3 regions of the Bradyrhizobium icense genome follow, and region 1 is predicted to be linked to each of the others. Evidence: riboswitches for the same ligand, from Rfam matches in the RefSeq annotation. Region 1 holds a riboswitch; each other region holds the start of a gene.

Region 1 (2,198 bases):
TCATCTCGGCGACCCTCATCACGGGTTTCGGTGATCTATTATGGTCTGTACGTAACGTACACTGCGAGTTCAGAATCTTGAGCAGCTACAGGCCGATAGGAATGTCAATGTAGCGCATCGATGGGTCGTCGGCGTCCGCCGGACCGAGCTGGTCCCAGGCCGACAGCCAAGCCGCAAGCACTGCCGATGTCTGCTCCAAGGCCTGCAACTGACGAAGCGTTACGCGGAATATGGCGCGGGCAGAATGGTCGTTTCGGAGTGCGACGGTGGACGGTTCAAGTCCCAGACGACGGAATGGATGACATGCCGCTCGAAGGCCGCGAGATCGGGGTTGCCGGTAACTTTCAAGCAAGGGCCTGGAAGGTGATGCGGCAGTCATGCCTGAACGGGCGTTTTTGGCCTAGGTGGTCGCGGAGCGGATGCAGGGGAAGATATGCGCGCAGTTGGCCACCATCGGGCAATGGCTACGTCACCGCATGGGTACGGCGATGCGACAGTAGTTTCGGCAAGATATGGGTGTGCCTCGCGATACAGCACATAAGCGCGTGCAGAGTTGGAGGCGGGCGCCTACCGATTTTCCCGGCGCGCTCAACACCGCGGAAATGTTCGTGCCTTTGCCGAGCGGATGCCGGGCGTGCCGCTGCTCGCCAACATGACGGCCTTCGGCAAGACGCCGTTGCTTTGCGGCGGCAGAATTCGAGGTAATTATTCAATGGTGATCTGGCCGGTGTCCTGCGCTGCGGGTGGCGAACAAGGCGCAGGAAGATCTGTAAGCTGCGATCGCGCGACCGCGGCACCCACAAGATTGTCGATCGAATCCAGACGCGCACCGAACTCTATGCGAGGATCGGGCCGCACGACGACGAGGCGCTAGATGCCTCCGTTGTCCAGACGATCGCTCCCGAGAACCTCACAGGTAATTATCGAGAGGTTGACGGAACGGTCCTCTTGCAGGTAATCGGAGATGTCGAGGTTCTCCGGATTGATCCGGAGCTAAGAGGGAAGCCGGTGCGATGCCGGCGCTGCCCCCGCAACTGTAAGCGGCGAGCCGCTGTCCAATAGAAGTCACTGAAGCCGCGCGGCTTTGGGAAGGCCGGACAGCAGCGACGACCCGCGAGCCAGGAGACCTGGCCCGACAACATATTCGTCCACGGGCGGGGTGTCCCGGTGGTGCGCCAAGCAGTTGCCGCTTCGGCGGCTTTTTCTGCACGCGTCCGCCATGGCCTTTGCTCCCAACATGGGGTTGAAGCTATGTCTCTTCTCTCGATTCCTGTCGCTACCCTCGGCACGCCGCGCATCGGTCCGCGCCGCGAACTCAAACTCGCGCTCGAGAGCTATTGGGCCGGAAAGTCTGACGAAACGCAGCTTCTTGAGGCTGCGGCTGCGCTTCGCGCCGCCAACTGGGCGCGGCAGAAATCGCTCGGCGTAACCCTTATTCCTTCAAATGACTTCTCGCTTTATGACCATGTGCTCGATACCAGCGTGATGGTCGGTGCCATTCCGGAAATTTACGGTTGGAGCGCAGGCCCTGTTTCGCTCAAGACCTACTTCGCGATGGCACGGGGCGCACAGCGCGATGACCATGATGCGAATGGCGGTCACGCCGAGCACGGCGCGGCAGCGCAGGAGATGACCAAATGGTTCGACACCAATTATCACTACATGGTGCCGGAATATCACAAGGACCAGACCTTCACGCTTTCCTCTCGCAAGCCGATCGAGGAGTATGAAGAAGCGAAAAGCCTGGGTTGTCAGACGCGCCCGGTGCTGGTTGGTCCGGTCACCTTTCTGAAGCTCGGCAAGAGCGCCGATCCTGCATTCGATCCGCTGTTGCTCCTCGATAGGCTGCTGCCGGTCTATATAGATGTTCTCCGCGAACTCACCCTAAGGGGCGCCGAGTGGGTGCAGCTGGACGAGCCATGTCTGGTCCTGGACCTCGATGATGCCACACGCGACGCGCTGCGCCGGACCTACGCCCACCTGGCCAAGAAGGTTCCCGACCTCAAGATCATGCTCGCTACCTATTTTGGAACGATCGGCGACAACCTGGAAACCGCTTTGACGTTGCCGGTCGCGGGCCTTCACATCGACCTGGTCCGCGCCCCGGAGCAATTGAGCGCGATTGTCGCCGACGCTCGAAGGGATATTGTCCTCTCTCTCGGCGTCGTCGATGGCCGCAATGTCTGGCGTTCGAACCT
Region 2 (2,198 bases), 3.3 Mb from region 1:
GCTCGACGATTTCATGCACGCGGCGGGAGGCGGCGGCGCCATGCCCCTCGACCGCGAGGAACGCCTTGGTCATCGCGACCGAAATCTTGCTCGCGTCGAATTTCGAAATCGTGCCGTTGCGGCGGATCACCTGCATTGGCGGCTGCGCTCCCGATGCGGCGAGCGATTCGGGGCGCAGTTGGATGAATGGAGCGGCGCTGGCTTCGCGATCGAGAGAGAGTGACATCAAGAGACCCCGTGATGGTGTTGGGGCCGGATGTCATGAGGACGCTACAGCTTTTAGCCCACGCGAAAACGCGGGGCATGAATCTGCAAGCGCCGCCGGGACACCCCGCCCGTGGACGTTTTCTTCGGTGTCGCGGCAGGTCTCCTGGCTTGCAGGTCGCCGTTGTCCCCGTGTCTTCCCAATGCGATGCCGCATCAGTGACGTAAGATTCGGGAGCAACTCACTGCTTACAGTTGCGGGGGCAGCGCCGGATTTTCGCGGCTTTCGCGCGATACACCGGCTTCCCTCTTAGCCACCATGTGTTGGGCCATGGCGGACCGTGACGGCTATATCTCGTGTTATTCGCATCCGGCTGTCAATGGGGCGAGCGGGCGATGTGCAAGAATTTCAACGACGGAACCCCGGGGCTGTGAACAACGATGACAACGCGCCGGTGATGTCGCCGAGTTGACGCGCCTGCCGCGTTGCCGATAAGTGGACCTGTCGTGGTTCTTCGGGAGACGTTCTTCCGAAGCTAAGAGGGAAGCCGGTGCGGCCGAAAAGCCAAAGCCGGAGCTGCCCCCGCAACTGTAAGCGGCGAGCCGCTGTCCAACAAAGTCACTGAGACCTCACGAGGTTTCGGGAAGGCCGGACAGCAGCATTGACCCGCGAGCCAGGAGACCTGCCTCGACAACATACACGTCCTCGGGCGGGGTGTCCCGGTGGTGCGGTTGCGATTCCGCGCGCGTTGCCGTAGCGGAATCCAGACGTGTCACTTCGGCCTTTGCCCCCAACTTTTGGGGTTAAGCCAATGTCTACTTCCACCATCTCCACTTCTTCACTTCCGGTTGCCTCCCTCGGCACGCCGCGCATCGGTCCGCGCCGCGAGCTGAAATTCGCGCTGGAGAGTTTCTGGTCGGGCGCGTCAGACGAGAAGGCGCTGATCGAGACCGGCGTCGGGCTTCGCGCCGCCAACTGGGCGCGCCAGAAAAAGTTCGGCGTCAACGTGATCCCGTCGAACGATTTCTCGTTCTACGACCAGATGCTCGACACGTCCGTGATGGTTGGTGCGATTCCGGAAATCTATCGCTGGAACGGCGGCCCGGTCCCGCTCGCGACATATTTTGCAATGGCCCGCGGCGCGCAAGGCAAGGCACATGAGGCGAGCTGCAGCCACGCCCATCACGGGCAGGACGCCGCGCACGGCGTGCCGGCGCTGGAAATGACAAAATGGTTCGACACCAATTACCACTTCATGGTGCCCGAACTGGCGAAGGATCAGCAGTTCACCCTCGCCTCGCGCAAGCCGATCGAGGAATACGAGGAAGCGAAAGCGCTGGGCTATCAGACCCGCCCCGTGCTGGTCGGCCCCGTCACGTTTCTCAAACTCGCCAAGAGCAAGGATGCCGGTTTCAATCCGCTGTCCCTGCTTGATCGCTTGCTGCCGGTCTACATCGAGGTGCTGCGCGAACTTGCCTACCGCGGCGCGGAATGGGTTCAGATCGACGAGCCGTGTCTCGTGCTCGACCTCGATATCGTCGCCCAGCAGGCGCTGCATTATGCCTATGCGGAGATCGCGAGCGCAGTGCCGCAGCTCAAGGTCATGCTGGCGACCTATTTTGGCGGGCTGGGCGCCAACCGCGATACCGCGCTGTCCCTTCCCGTTGCCGGCCTGCATCTCGACCTCGTGCGCGCGCCAGAACAGATCGACGAGCTTACCGGCTTTCCTGATGACCGCGTGCTGTCGCTCGGCCTCATCGATGGTCGTAACATCTGGCGCGCGGATTTGAGCCGGCTTCTCGACCGGCTCGAGCCCGTGATTGCCGAGCTTGGCAAGCATCGCGTGCAGATCGCCCCCTCCTGTTCGCTACTGCATGTCCCGATCGATCTGGCTCTGGAGACCGGGCTCGATCCCGAAATCAAGAGCTGGCTGGCGTTTTCGGTGCAGAAGCTCGAGGAGCTGACCGCCCTCGGAACGGCGCTTTCCGATGGC
Region 3 (2,198 bases), 2.1 Mb from region 1:
CACCAGCGCGGTGGCGGCGCCCGCAAAGCTCGAGATCGCGAGACCCGACAGGATGAGAATCAGCAACCCCGCATTGCGCCCGGCGATCGAGAGCAGCACGAACACCGAACCGAACGCCGCAACGATCGCTGCGACCGGCAGCGCATAGGAACGCACATCGGCCAGCCCGAGCGCGATCACCAGCACCGCGCCGAATGCGGCCGATTGCGGCGCGCCGAACAGCGAGGGCGAGGCCAGCGGATTACGCAGCAAACCCTGCAGCGCCGCGCCCGACAGCCCGAGGATGGCACCGATCGCCAGCGCCAGAAGCGTGCGCGGCAGGCGGATTTCCCGCACGATCACCTGCGCCACCTCGCCGCCGCCGCCGAACAGCGCTTCCGCCACGGCAAGCGGCGACAGCCGCACCGGCCCTATGCCGAGCGAGATCAGCATCAGGAGCACAACGAGGGCGGCAAGCGCCGCGGTCGCGCCGATCCGGCGGCGCGCGGCGCCCTCATTGGTCAGGGCTACGGCTTCAACACTCATCGATCGTCCTAAAGCAGGTTTACCCGCCCCGGTACAGGCGGCGGGCAAGGGACCTCAGGCAGTGCTCATGCGGCAAAAATAGCGCACTCGTCCAGTGAGGATCGCCGGACGCCCCGGGGCGCATTGACTCGGACTTTGTCAAACTTCTACCATAGTTCCCGACGGTTCCCGTTCTGGGGATCAAAAGGGAATGCGGTGCGGGGAAATCCCCCAATTCCGCGGCTGCCCCCGCAACTGTAAGCGGCGAATCCTTCGTCATAAGCCACTGGGCATCTCGGTCCTGGGAAGGCGACGATGGGGTAACGACCCGCGAGCCAGGAGACCTGCCGTCAGCCGTGGTCACACGCGAAGATGTCGGTCGGGGAGTACAGACATTAGCTTCACCTAAGCTGCTCTAAGCACATGGTGAGACTTGGTTCGCTGTGACGTGCCACTGACGTCATACCGAGGTCTGAACCATGTCTTCCACCAATACAGCCACGCGGCGCCGCCGCTTTTGGCTCGCCTCCAGTTTTCTCGTTCCCATCGTGTCGCTCGGCATTTCCGGCGCGCACGCGCAGGCGCCGTCGTCCGAACAGTTGCCGCCGATCGAGATCATTTCGCCTACCGACCCGAACCGAACTCGCGCAAAACCGACCTACGATGAAGGATCAACCTCGCGCCGCGTCGTGCCGGCAGCCGCGCCGTCGACCGGCAGGCGGCCCGCATCCGGGACGCGCTCGAACGTCGCAGCGCAAAGTGCTTCTCAGGGTGCGGGCGGAAACGGCCGGCAGTTCTCCGGCATCGTCGGCACCTCGGCGACCGTGATCACTGCAGAGGAGATCGCGAATTCGCCGGCCCAGACGCTGTCCGAGATCATCGCGCAGACGCCCGGCGTACAACTGCAATCGCTCTATGGCGGCGTGAACGGCGCGAAAACGACGGTCGATCTGCGCGGGTTCGGCGCGTTCGCCACCGCCAACAGCCTCGTCCTGATCAATGGCCGCAGGCTCAACGATATCGACATGGCCGGCGTCGATCTCTCGACCATTCCGCTCACTTCGATCGAGCGCATCGAAATCACCCGCGGCAACAGCGGCGCGGTGCTCTACGGCGACAACGCGGTCGGCGGCGTCGTCAACATCGTCCTGAAGAACGGCGTCGGCGGCCCGCCGGTCACGATCCGCAGCGAAGCCGGCGTCGGCTCGTTCAATCAACGGCTTGCGAATATCTCGGCCGCGACCAACTACGGACCTTGGTCGACGTCCTTCTACGGCAACGCCATCAAGTCTGACGGTTACCGGGTCAACAACGCCCTCGATCAACGCAACGGGGTCGGCAATCTCAATTATACCACACCGGACCTCAAGGCCTTCCTTACGGTGACCGGTGACGACCAGAAGCTCGGTTTCCCGGGCGGACGTACCGTCGATCCCTCAATCGGACTCAATCAACTCGTCACCGATCGCAGGGGCACCAATACGCCGTTCGACTACGGCAACCAGCAGGGCGCCAGCGCAACCACCGGCTTTACCAAGACAATCATGAACGGCGTCGATCTGATCGTCGACGGCGGCGTTCGGAAGAAGGATACGCAAAGCGGTTTCTTCGGCGCGGTGCCGTTTGCCTCGCCACTTCCGAGCTTCTCCTCGACCTATAACGACGCATCATTGCAGACCTGGTCGATCACGCCG

The links. A riboswitch is a leader RNA that binds a small molecule or an ion and turns the genes downstream of it on or off. The one in region 1 is predicted to bind cobalamin.
Region 2: linked by a shared signal. The riboswitch ahead of metE (5-methyltetrahydropteroyltriglutamate--homocysteine S-methyltransferase) and the one ahead of metE (5-methyltetrahydropteroyltriglutamate--homocysteine S-methyltransferase) in region 1 are both predicted to bind cobalamin.
Region 3: linked by a shared signal. The riboswitch ahead of LMTR13_RS36710 (TonB-dependent receptor) and the one ahead of metE (5-methyltetrahydropteroyltriglutamate--homocysteine S-methyltransferase) in region 1 are both predicted to bind cobalamin.

Annotation. Positions count from the first base shown of each region.
Region 1 is NZ_CP016428.1:5,846,439-5,848,636, reverse strand. Features, by position in the region: cobalamin riboswitch at 954-1,149, shown strand; gene metE (5-methyltetrahydropteroyltriglutamate--homocysteine S-methyltransferase) at 1,252-2,198, shown strand, end outside.
Region 2 is NZ_CP016428.1:871,561-873,758, reverse strand. Features, by position in the region: gene LMTR13_RS04150 (ribonucleoside-diphosphate reductase subunit alpha) at 1-226, opposite strand, end outside; cobalamin riboswitch at 344-563, opposite strand; cobalamin riboswitch at 696-909, shown strand; gene metE (5-methyltetrahydropteroyltriglutamate--homocysteine S-methyltransferase) at 1,017-2,198, shown strand, end outside.
Region 3 is NZ_CP016428.1:7,911,096-7,913,293, forward strand. Features, by position in the region: gene LMTR13_RS36705 (FecCD family ABC transporter permease) at 1-525, opposite strand, end outside; cobalamin riboswitch at 671-870, shown strand; gene LMTR13_RS36710 (TonB-dependent receptor) at 984-2,198, shown strand, end outside.